2 regions of the Actinomadura citrea genome follow, and region 2 is predicted to be linked to the other one. Evidence: predicted binding sites of a transcription regulator. Region 2 holds the regulator's gene; the other holds the start of a gene.
The links. The regulator HspR, encoded in region 2, represses chaperone genes until heat shock. The targets are predictions, from matches to a motif close to ANTTGAGTCNNNNNGACTCAANT.
Positions count from the first base shown of each region.

Region 1: lon (endopeptidase La) is a predicted target of HspR. The motif match lies at 1,786-1,808, and genes of this name have one in related genera.

Region 1 is NZ_JACCBT010000001.1:6,229,045-6,234,886, forward strand. Features, by position in the region: gene lon (endopeptidase La) at 1-1,750, opposite strand, end outside; gene BJ999_RS28680 (hypothetical protein) at 2,027-2,554, shown strand; gene BJ999_RS28685 (MFS transporter) at 2,806-4,047, shown strand; gene BJ999_RS28690 (bifunctional helix-turn-helix transcriptional regulator/GNAT family N-acetyltransferase) at 4,687-5,610, opposite strand; gene BJ999_RS28695 (DUF3817 domain-containing protein) at 5,684-5,842, opposite strand, start outside.
Region 2 is NZ_JACCBT010000001.1:480,290-486,131, reverse strand. Features, by position in the region: gene dnaK (molecular chaperone DnaK) at 1-1,581, shown strand, start outside; gene grpE (nucleotide exchange factor GrpE) at 1,575-2,231, shown strand; gene dnaJ (molecular chaperone DnaJ) at 2,316-3,494, shown strand; gene BJ999_RS02390 (heat shock protein transcriptional repressor HspR) at 3,500-3,946, shown strand; gene clpB (ATP-dependent chaperone ClpB) at 4,009-5,842, shown strand, end outside.

The sequences.
Region 1 (5,842 bases), 5.7 Mb from region 2:
CCTCCGCGCCGATCCGGACGGGCAGCGCCGCCTTCCCGAGCGCGACGTTGGCCGCGACCTTGCGCAGCACCCGCGCGATCGAGCGGTCCAGGGACCGCACGCCGGCCTCCCGGGTGTACTCGGCCGCCAGCAGCCGCAGCGCGTCGTCGCCGAAGACCGCCTCGGACGTCTCCAGGCCCGCCTTGTCGAGCTGGCGCGGCAGCAGGTGGTCGCGGGCGATCGTGACCTTCTCGTCCTCGGTGTAGCCGTCCAGCTCCACCAGCTCCATCCGGTCGAGCAGCGGCCCGGGGATCGCCTCCACCACGTTCGCGGTGGCCAGGAACAGCACGTCGCTCAGGTCGAGCTCCACCTCCAGGTAGTGGTCCCGGAAGGTGTGGTTCTGCTCGGGGTCGAGGACCTCCAGCAGCGCCGCGGTCGGGTCGCCCCGGTAGTCGGCGCCGACCTTGTCGACCTCGTCCAGCAGGACGACGGGGTTCATCGTCCCCGCCTCGCGGATGGCGCGGACGATGCGCCCCGGGAGGGCGCCCACGTACGTGCGGCGGTGCCCCCGGATCTCGGCCTCGTCCCGCACGCCGCCCAGGGCGACCCGCACGAACTCGCGTCCCATGGCCCGCGCGACCGACTCGCCCAGCGACGTCTTGCCGACGCCGGGAGGACCGGTCAGCGCCAGCACCGCGCCGCTCCTGCGCCCGCCCACGACGCCGAGGCCGCGCTCCTCGCGCCGCTTGCGCACGGCCAGGTACTCGACGATGCGCTCCTTGACGTCGTCGAGTCCGGCGTGGTCGGCGTCCAGGATCTCCCGCGCGCCCGCGATGTCGTAGGCGTCCTCGGTCCGCTCGTTCCAGGGGATGTCGAGGACGGTGTCCAGCCAGGTGCGGATCCAGCCGCCCTCGGGCGAGGCGTCGGACGACCGCTCCAGCTTGTCGACCTCCTTCAGCGCCGCCTCGCGCACCTTCTCGGGAAGGTTCGCGGCCTCGATCCGATCCCGGTAGTCGCCCTCCTCGTCGGCCGGGTCGCCGTTCAGCTCGGCCAGCTCCTTGCGGATGGCCTCCTGCTGCTGGCGCAGCAGGAACTCCCGCTGCGTCTTCTCCATGCCCTCCTGGACGTCCTTGCGGATGGTCTCCGCCACGTCCAGCTCGGCGAGGTGGTCGCGCGTCCACCCGATCACCAGGGTGAGCCGCTCCACGACGTCGACGGTCTCCAGGACCTCGATCTTCTGCTCGTCGGTGAGGTACGGCGCGTACCCGGCGTTGTCGGCCAGCGTGGAGGGGTCGTCGATCTGCTGCACGACGTCCACGACCTGCCAGGCGCCCCGCTTCTGCAGGATCGCGCTGACCAGCCCCTTGTACTCCTTCGCCAGCTCCTGCACGCGCCCCGTCGCCGGCGGCGCCTCCACCGCCGTGCCCTCGACCCACAGCGCCGCGCCCGGCCCGGTCGTCCCGGTGCCGATCCGCACCCGCTGCACGCCGCGGACGACCGCGCCCGGCTCACCGCCGGGCAGCCGCCCCTCCTGCTCGATCACGCCGAGCGTGCCGATGCCGGCGTACTGCCCGTTCAGCCGGGGCACCAGCAGCACCCGCGGCTTGGTCGCCGACCGGATGCCCGGCCCCTGGGTCTGCGCCACCGCCCGCGCGGCCTCGACGGCGGCCCGGACCTCGCCGCTCTCCGACAGGTCCAGGGGCACCACCATGCCGGGCAGAACGACCCCGTCTTCCAGGGGCAGCACCGGCAGCGTCAGGGTCTCGCTCATGCTCAGCTCCAACTCCGTAGGACACCCAACCGCAAGATTGAGTCGTACACACTCAAGAAAACGGAGCAGCATTTTGTTTCCGCAGCAACGTTCGCTCTCAGCGATCACACCCGGAGTCCATCCGGCCCCAGGGAAGGCCGTGGCCTTGGCTCCGCTGCCGCCGAGGCCACGGCCGGATGGTGGGGCGCTCGGGCGGTATCGCACCCACCGGAAGCGCGGGACGGGTCCGCACAAGATCGGCCGGACGCTCAGACCGGACGTGACAGGCTCGGTCCCGTGAACCCGCGCCAATACCGTTATGTCGGACCTGCCGACATCCTTGAGCAGGCGCCGCCGGGGCGGCGCGGGCAGGCGATCGTGTCGCAGGGCGACCTCGCCGCCTGGTTGACGGGGCAGACCGCGCAGGACGCGGGGGAACCGTTCACCTACGTCATCGACCTGGGCGGGACGCTGCGCCTGGCCCCGCAGCGCAGCGAGCACGTCGCCTGCGCGGGCCGCGAACCGGTGCTGGGCGCGGGTGAGATCACCTTCACCGCGGAGGGCGGCGCCTGGACGGTCGGCGAGATCAGCAACCAGTCGACCGGCTACTGCCCCGAACCGTCCTCCTGGACGGCCGTCGCGGCCGCTCTCGACCGGGCCGGCCTTGAGCGTCCTCCCGGGTTCACCCACCCGATCGTGTTCCGGCGTTGCCGCCGATGCCGCCAACGCAACATCGTCAAGGACGACCACTACGCCTGCGCCGTCTGCGGGGGCTCCCTGCCGGCCACATGGAACATGGACGAGCCCGGGTCCCCCGTGCGCTGAGCCCCGCGCAAAACCGTTTGCGGATGGGGTGAGGGGCGTGCCAGGGTCGGCGCGAAGATCTTGGGTGCGCTACGGGAGGTCGCGCGTGTTCACCGTTTCCGGCAGGTCCACGACCGGCGCCTCGGCGGCGGGGCGCGCGGCGGCCTAGGCCGGCACCGCTCCACGACGCCGAGGCGGTTCCCGCGGGGGTCAGCCCCGCCGTCCCGGCCTGCGCGGATTCCGCGCCGGTGTCGACCCGACGTGGAGCATCCGTGTCTTCCTCCCTGCCTCCGGCGGACGCCTCGATCGACCGCCGAATGATCTTCCTTCTGGCTCTGACCTGCGGCGTCGCCGTGGGGAACATCTACTTCCCGCAGGCGGTCAGCCCGCTCGTCGCGTCCGGGCTGGACGTGGCGCCGAACTCGGCGGCGCTGGTGGTGACCGCGGCGCAGTTCGGGTACGCGGCCGGGAACTTCCTGCTGGTGCCGCTCGGGGACCGGTTCCCGCACCGGCCGCTGGTCGTGGCGATGCTCGCCGTCACCGGTGCGGCGATGCTCGGCGCGGCGGGCGCGCCCGGCCTGGGGGCACTGGTCGCCGCGAGCGCCGTGGCCGGTGTCACGACCGTGGTCGCGCAGGTCATCGCGCCGATGGCGGCCGGCCTGGTGGCCGCCGAGCGGCGCGGGGCGGTCATGGGGACGCTGCTGGCCGGGTCGATCGGCGGCATCCTGCTGGCCCGCACGTTCGGCGGGCTCGCCGGGGAGTGGCTCGGCTGGCGGGCCCCGTACCTGATCGCCGCGGCCGCCACCCTGGCGATCGCGGTGGCGCTGGCGTTCGCGCTGCCGGCGACCGACCCGCCGTCGCGGCAGTCCTATCCGGCGCTGCTGGCCGCGCCCCTGCGGCTGTTGCGCGAGGAACCGGAACTGCGGCGGTCATGCCTCTACCAGGCGACGGTCTTCGGCGGGTTCCAGGCCGTCTGGACGGGCCTCGCGCTGTACCTGACGGGCCCCGAGTACGGGTTCGGCGCCCAGGCGGTCGCGGTCCTCGCACTGGTCAGCGCGGGCACCATGGCCGCGACGCCCGCCGCGGGACGCCAGGTCGACCGGCGCGGCCCGGACCCGGTCAGCCTCGTCGCGATCACCGGGACGATCGCGGCGGCGGGAGTGCTGGCGCTGGGCGCCCTCGGCGGCGCGCCGGGGCTCGCGGCGCTCGGCGCCGGGACGCTGCTGCTGGAGATCGCGATGCAGTCCGGCATGATCGCGAACCAGGCGCGGATCTTCGCGCTGCGCCCGGACGCCCGGAGCCGGATCAACACCGCCTACATGACCTGCGCGTTCCTCGGCGGCAGCACCGGATCGTGGCTCGGCGCGGGCGCCTGCACGCGGTTCGGCTGGACGGCGGTCTGCGCGCTCGTCGCCCTGCTGGCCTGCGTCGCGCTCGCACGGCACCTGCTGCGCCGCCCCGACCGCGCGGACCACCTGGGCAATGCGGAGGCAAAGGCGCCTTCGCGATCTTGATTCTTTGCCGGGGGGCCGGTTTACGTGCGCATGACGCGAGGGTACTTAACGCAACGAGATCGTGACGCAGGGTGAACGACAGGTACTCGGGCGGCAAAGCCCCAGGTCGAACGGCGGGAGGCGGCGAATGCACCACAGCGAGAGTGCGAACCGGCCCGTCTCCGCGCCCCCTTCCCCGCGCGGTCCGGTCCGTACGGCCGAGAACGTTCGCGGCGTACCGCACCGCGGCCGGCCCCGCCCCCCAGCGGGAGCCGCGGAGGGCGGGCACGGCGACACACCTCGGGTCCTCGGCCGTACCGGACCGGCCCCGCGCCGACGTCCTCCCCTGGGCCCCGTGCCGCTCGCCCCCGCGGCACCGGCGCCCCCACAGGCCGGGCCGGCCGCGGCACACCGCCGCGCCGCCGGTCCGGCCGCAGGCATCCGGGCGCCGCGCAGGCGCCCTCTCCCGAACGCCGGGCGAGCGCCCGCGCCCGGCGCGGCTCGGGAAGGAGGTGGGAGCCAGACCCGACTCGAACCGGCGCACAGCCGGTGAGCTCAGGCGGCCGGTACTCCGTCCGACCCCCGTCCCGGCCGCCTACGCAGTCAGGGATCGCTGCGGAGCAGGGCCCGTGGAGGAGCGACACCCTCCACGGGCCTCGTTCACAGCTTCCGGATCCAGACCTGCCCGTGCACGACGTCCCCGAAGCGCTCCATCGGCTCCTCCTGCTCCTCCAGGACGAACCCGGCCCGCTCGTAGAGGCGGTGCGCAGGCTGTTGCAGCGCCGTCGTCCACAGCATGATCTCAGCGTAGCCCGCCTTGGCGGCGAAGCCGAGGCACTCGGCGACCAGCGCCGCCCCGACACCCGTGCCGCGAGCCTGCGGCTCGACGTGCAGCAGCCGGAGCTGCGCGACGTCGTCCTCCCGCCGGACGCAGAACACCGCGCCCAGCCGCTCCCCGGCCGACTCGGCGATCCAGGCGTTCTCCCGGTCCGGGTCGTGCCCGCGCACGTAGTCGGCGACGACGGAGGCGACCAGGGCCTCGTAGGTGCGGTCCCAGCCGCATTCCACGTCGTAGAGGGCGCCGTTGCGCTCCACCACCCAGCCGAGGTCGCCGGGGCGCAGCGGGCGCAGGGCGAAGTCGTCCCGGCGGGGCCGCTCCCCGAGGACGTCCTGGACGGTGCGCATCGCCGCCAGCAGGCGGCGGCGGCCGGCCGGGTCCAGGCCGTCCAGCAGCTCGCGGATCTCGGCGACGGACCGCTCGTCCAGCATGGCGAACACCTCGCGGCCCCGCTGGGTGAGCCGGACGATCTGCCGCCGGGCGTCGTCCGGAGCGCGCTCCCGCGCGACGAGGCCGTCGGTCTCGAACCGGGCCAGCATCCGGCTGAGGTAGCCGGCGTCCAGGCCGAGGACGCGGCGCAGGGCCAGCACCTCGCTGTCCTCCCGCTGCGCCAGCTCGAAGATCACCCTCGCCTCGGTGAGCGAGTACGGCGACCGGACGAGCCCTTCGCCGAGCACCCCGATGACGCCGGTGTAGAAGCGGTTGAACGCGCGGACCGTGCCGACGTCCTCCCGGGTCGCCTCCATGCCCGCCCTCCTGACGTTTGACTCAGTCAAACATTAGGCGAGAAGGGCACCGCGCACCAGTCCCCTGGGACCGTCAGACGCTCGCCTCGGCCTTCGCGGGCCGCAGTTCCCGCGCGTCGCGGACCACCCTGCGCTCGACGAAGAAGGTCATCAGCGGCACCACACCGCCGAGCACGATCATCACCATCCGGCTCAGCGGCCAGCCGGTGCGCCGCCACAGGTCGTAGGCGAC
Region 2 (5,842 bases):
CTGCAGAAGCTCAAGCGGGACGCCGAGTCCTACCTGGGTGAGACGGTCACCGACGCGGTCATCACCGTCCCCGCCTACTTCTCCGACCACCAGCGGCAGGCCACCAAGGAGGCCGGCCAGATCGCGGGCCTGAACGTCCTGCGCATCATCAACGAGCCGACCTCGGCGGCGCTGGCCTACCACCTGGAGAAGGAGAACGAGGCCACCATCCTGGTCTTCGACCTCGGCGGCGGCACGTTCGACGTGTCCCTGCTGGAGGTCGGCGACGGCGTGGTCGAGGTGAAGGCCACCAGCGGCGACAACCACCTGGGCGGCGACGACTGGGACAACAAGGTCGTCGACTGGCTGGTCGAGCGGTTCAAGAACGCCAACGGCGTCGACCTGGCCAAGGACAAGATGGCGCTGCAGCGGCTCCGCGAGGCCGCGGAGAAGGCCAAGATCGAGCTGTCCGGCTCGTCCGAGACGCAGATCAACCTGCCCTACATCACCGCGTCCGCCGAGGGCCCGCTGCACCTGGACGAGAAGCTCACCCGCGCCGAGTTCCAGCGGATGACCTCCGACCTCCTGGAGCGCACCAAGGCGCCGTTCCAGCAGGTGCTGAAGGACGCCGGCATCTCGGTGAAGGAGATCGACCAGGTCGTCATGGTCGGCGGCTCTACCCGGATGCCCGCGGTCTCCGAGCTGGTCAAGGAGCTGACCGGCGGCAAGGAGCCGAACAAGGGCGTCAACCCCGACGAGGTCGTCGCGATCGGCGCCAGCCTCCAGGCCGGCGTGCTCAAGGGCGAGGTCAAGGACGTCCTGCTGCTGGACGTGACCCCGCTGAGCCTCGGCATCGAGACCAAGGGCGGCATCTTCACCAAGATCATCGAGCGGAACACCACGATCCCGACCAAGCGGTCGGAGACGTTCACCACCGCCGACGACAACCAGCCGTCCGTGGAGATCCAGGTCTACCAGGGCGAGCGCGAGATCGCCGCGTACAACAAGAAGCTCGGCACCTTCCAGCTCACCGGCCTGCCGCCGGCGCCGCGCGGCGTCCCGCAGATCGAGGTCACCTTCGACATCGACGCCAACGGCATCGTGAACGTCAGCGCGAAGGACCAGGGCACCGGCCGCGAGCAGTCGATGGTCATCACGGGCGGCAGCGCGCTGCCCAAGGACGACATCGAGAAGATGATGCGCGACGCCGAGCAGTTCGCCGAGGAGGACCGCCGGCGCAAGGAGGAGGCCGAGGTCCGCAACCAGGCCGACACCCTCGCGTACTCGACCGAGAAGTTCCTGCGGGAGAACGACGAGAAGGTCCCCGCGGAGCTGAAGACCGAGGTGGGCGATGCGGTCGCCGAGGTCAAGAAGGCCCTGGAGGGCACCGACGTCGACGCGATCAAGGGCAGCGCCGAGAAGCTCGCGCAGGTGAGCCAGAAGATGGGCGCCGCGATGTACGCGCAGAACCCCGAGGGCGCCCAGGCCGGCGCCGAGGACCACGGGCCGACGGCCGGCGCCCAGGGCGGCGAGCCGCAGGACGACGAGGTCGTCGACGCCGAGATCGTGGACGAGGACAAGCCGAAGGGTGATGCATCGTGACGTCCTCTCCCAACGGGGACGAGGAGAAGGAGGGCCCGGTGATCCGCGACAAGCGGCGCATCGATCCCGAGACGGGGGAGGTCCGGGCGCAGGCGGGGGAGTCCTCGCCGGCCCCGGAGGCCCCGGTGGGCGGGGGCGGCGCCAAGGCCACGGGTGAGGAGGACTCCGCGCTGAAGACCCAGCTGGCGGAGCGGCTCGCCGACCTCCAGCGCCTGAAGGCGGAGTACGACAACTACCGCAAGCGCGTCGAGCGCGACCGGGTCGCGGTCCGCGAGCAGGCCCTCGGGCAGGTGCTGTCCGAGCTGCTCCCGGTGCTGGACGACATCGGCCGCGCCCGGGACCACGAGGAGCTCACCGGCGGGTTCAAGTCCGTCGCGGAGAGCCTCGAGGCGGTCACCGGCAAGCTCGGCCTGGAGCGGTACGGGGAGAAGGGCGAGCCCTTCGACCCGGTCGTGCACGAGGCGCTGATGCACTCGCTCTCGGCCGAGGTGACCGAGACGAGCGTCACCGACGTCCTGCAGCCCGGCTACCGGATCGGCGAGCGGATCCTGCGGCCCGCCCGCGTGGCGGTGGCCGACCCCGACCCGGGCTCCGGGGCCGGCGAACCCGGCGACGGGCCGGGCGACGCGGACGACGAACCGGGCGAATGACTCCCAGGGGGCCCGCCCGCGAGGGCGGGCCCCGCAGGGGCCTGAAGACATGTGGCAAGTGGCGATAGCAGAAGGCGGGGCGCCGTGAGCACCAAGGACTACCTGGAGAAGGACTACTACAAGGTCCTCGGTGTCGCGAAGACGGCCTCGCAGGAGGAGATCAAGAAGTCCTACCGGAAGCTGGCCCGCAAGTACCACCCGGACGCCAACAAGGGCGACGCGGAGGCCGAGGACCGCTTCAAGGAGGTCTCGGAGGCCTACGACGTCCTGTCCGACGAGAAGCGCCGCAAGGAGTACGACGCGGTGCGCTCGATGCCGGGCGGTTTCCGCGGCCAGCAGGGGGGCGGGTTCGGCTTCGACCTCGGCGACCTGTTCGGCCAGACCGGCGGCGGGACGCAGCCGGGCGGCGCCGGGGAGCGCATCGGCGACCTGTTCGGCGGCCTGTTCGGCGGGCGCGGCGGCGCCGGCGGCGGCACCCGCACGGCGGGGACGCGGCGCGCGCGGCGCGGCGCGGACGTCGAGACCGAGGTGACCCTGTCGTTCGGCCGCGCGATGAACGGCGTCACCGTCCCGATCAAGCTGACCAGCGAGGCGGCCTGCAACGGCTGCCGCGGGACGGGCGCCAAGGCCGGCACCGTGCCGCGCGTGTGCCCGAACTGCGAGGGCACCGGGCACGAGACCCGCAACCTCGGCAACTTCGGCTTCCAGGAGCCGTGCAAGGAGTGCCGCGGCCGGGGCCTGGTCGTGGACGACCCGTGCCCGATCTGCCACGGCAGCGGCCGCGCGACCGGCACCCGCACGATCCAGGCCCGCATCCCGGCGGGCGTGGCGGACGGGCAGAAGATCCGGCTGAAGGGCAAGGGCGCCCCCGGCGAGAACGGCGGCCCGGCCGGCGACCTGTACGTGAACATCAAGGTGCTGCCGCACAAGGTGTTCGGGCGCAGCGGCGACAACCTGACGCTGACCGTCCCGGTGACCTTCCCCGAGGCGGCGCTCGGCGGCGAGATCCGGGTGCCGACCTTCCAGGGGCAGCCCGTCACGCTGAAGCTGCCCGAGGGCACCCCGAACGGCCGCAAGTTCCGCGTGAAGGGCCGGGGCGCGCCGCGGCGCGACGGCACGAAGGGCGACCTGCTGGTCACCGTCGACGTGCACGTCCCGCAGAAGCTCGACGAGCAGACGCGCGAGGCGCTCGACCGGCTCCGGACGGCGGGGGCGGGAGACGACCTGCGCGCCGACCTCCTCCAGCAGGCCAGACAGGAGTGATCTTCATGGATCCCTTCGGCGACGACACTCCGGTCTACGTGATCTCCGTGGCGGCGCAGCTGTCCGGACTGCACCCGCAGACGCTGCGCACCTACGACCGGATGGGCCTGGTGTCCCCCGGCCGGACGGCGGGCCGGGGTCGCCGCTACTCGATGCGGGACATCGTGATGCTCCGCGAGATCCAGCGGCTCTCCCAGGAGGAGGGCATCAACCTGTCCGGCATCAAGCACATCCTGGAGCTGCAGCGCGACAACGTGCGGCTCCGCGAGGAGCTCGCCAAGGCGCACGCCGCGCTGGAGGAGCTCGCGAACGAACTCGAATCGACCCGTGCGGTCGCGGCGCGGCTGGCGCAGCAGCGGCGGCACGGGGAACCGGGCCGCACTCCCGGCGCCGACCTCGTGCCCATCAGGCGCACGAGCGTCGTGGTGTGGCACGAGCGCAACTCGGACTGAACAGGGCAACTGTCGGGGGTCTGGGGGGTCCCCCAGATGGAACACGGCTACGGGGTGGGGTCATGGACTACAAGCTGACGCAGAAGAGCCAGGAGGCGCTGTCGGTCGCGGTCCGCAGGGCGGCGGCCGAAGGGCACCCCGAGGTGGATCCGCAGCACCTGCTGGTGGCGCTGATCGGGCTGCCGGACGGGACGGCGGTGCCGCTGCTGGAGGCGGTCGGCGCCGACTGGCAGGTGATCCGGCGGCGGGCCGAGGAGCAGCTCGCGGCGATGCCGAAGGCGCAGGGGTCGACGGTGGCGACGCCGCGGCTGTCCGGCCAGCTCCAGCGGTCGGTCAACACGGCGGCCAACCGCGCGCAGCAGCTGGAGGACGAGTACGTCTCGACCGAGCACCTGCTGGTCGGGCTGGCGGCGGACGGGGGTCCGGCGGCGGGCCTGCTGAAGGAGTTCGGCGCGACGCCGGAGGCGCTGCTCGACGCGTTCGAGAAGGTGCGCGGCCACGCCCGCGTCACCAGCGAGAACCCCGAGGGCACCTACCAGTCGCTGGAGAAGTACGGCGTCGACCTGACGGCGGCGGCCCGCGACGGCCGGCTCGACCCGGTCATCGGCCGCGATCCGGAGATCCGCCGCGTGATCCAGGTGCTGTCGCGCCGGACGAAGAACAACCCGGTGCTGATCGGCGAGCCCGGCGTCGGAAAGACGGCCGTGGTGGAGGGCCTGGCGCAGCGGATCATCGCGGGCGACGTCCCCGAGTCGCTGCGCGGCAAGCGGCTGGTCTCGCTGGACCTCGGCGCGATGGTCGCGGGCGCGAAGTACCGCGGCGAGTTCGAGGAGCGGCTGAAGGCCGTCCTGAACGAGATCAGGCAGAGCGAGGGGCAGGTCGTCACGTTCATCGACGAGCTGCACACCGTCGTCGGGGCGGGCGCGGCCGAGGGCGCGATGGACGCCGGCAACATGCTGAAGCCGATGCTGGCCCGCGGCGAGCTGCGGATGATCGGCGCGACGACGCTGGACGAGTACCGGGAGCGGATCGAGAAGGACGCCGCCCTGGAGCGCCGGTTCCAGCAGGTGTTCGTCGGGGAGCCGACCGTCGAGGACACGATCGCGATCCTGCGCGGGCTGAAGGGCCGGTACGAGGCGCACCACAAGGTGCAGATCAACGACTCGGCGATGGTGGCGGCGGCGACGCTGTCCGATCGCTACATCACCTCCCGGTTCCTGCCGGACAAGGCGATCGACCTGGTGGACGAGGCCGCGTCCCGGCTGCGCATGGAGATCGACTCCCGGCCGGTCGAGGTCGACGAGCTGCAGCGCGCCGTCGACCGGCTGAAGATGGAGCAGATGAACCTGGAGAAGGAGACCGACGAGGCGTCCCGGCAGCGCCTCGAACGGCTCCGCGCCGACCTCGCCGACAGGCAGGAGCAGCTGAGCGGCGTGAACGCCCGCTGGGAGCGGGAGAAGGCGGAGCTGAACCGGGTCGGCGAGATCAAGGAGCGGATCGACCAGCTGCGCGGCGAGGCGGCGCGGGCCGAGCGCGACGGCGACCTGGAGACGTCCTCGCGGCTCGTCTACGGCGAGATCCCGGCGCTGGAGAAGCAGCTGGAGGAGGCGTCGGAGGCGACCGAGACCCGCGACACGATGGTCAAGGAGGAGGTCGGCCCGGACGACGTCGCCGACGTGGTCGCGTCCTGGACCGGCATCCCGGCGGGGCGGCTGCTCGAAGGCGAGACCGCGAAGCTGCTGCGCATGGAGGACGACCTCGGCCGGCGGCTGATCGGGCAGGAGGCCGCGGTCCGCACGGTGTCGGACGCGGTGCGCCGCGCCCGCGCGGGCATCTCCGACCCCGACCGCCCGACCGGCTCGTTCCTGTTCCTCGGCCCGACGGGCGTCGGCAAGA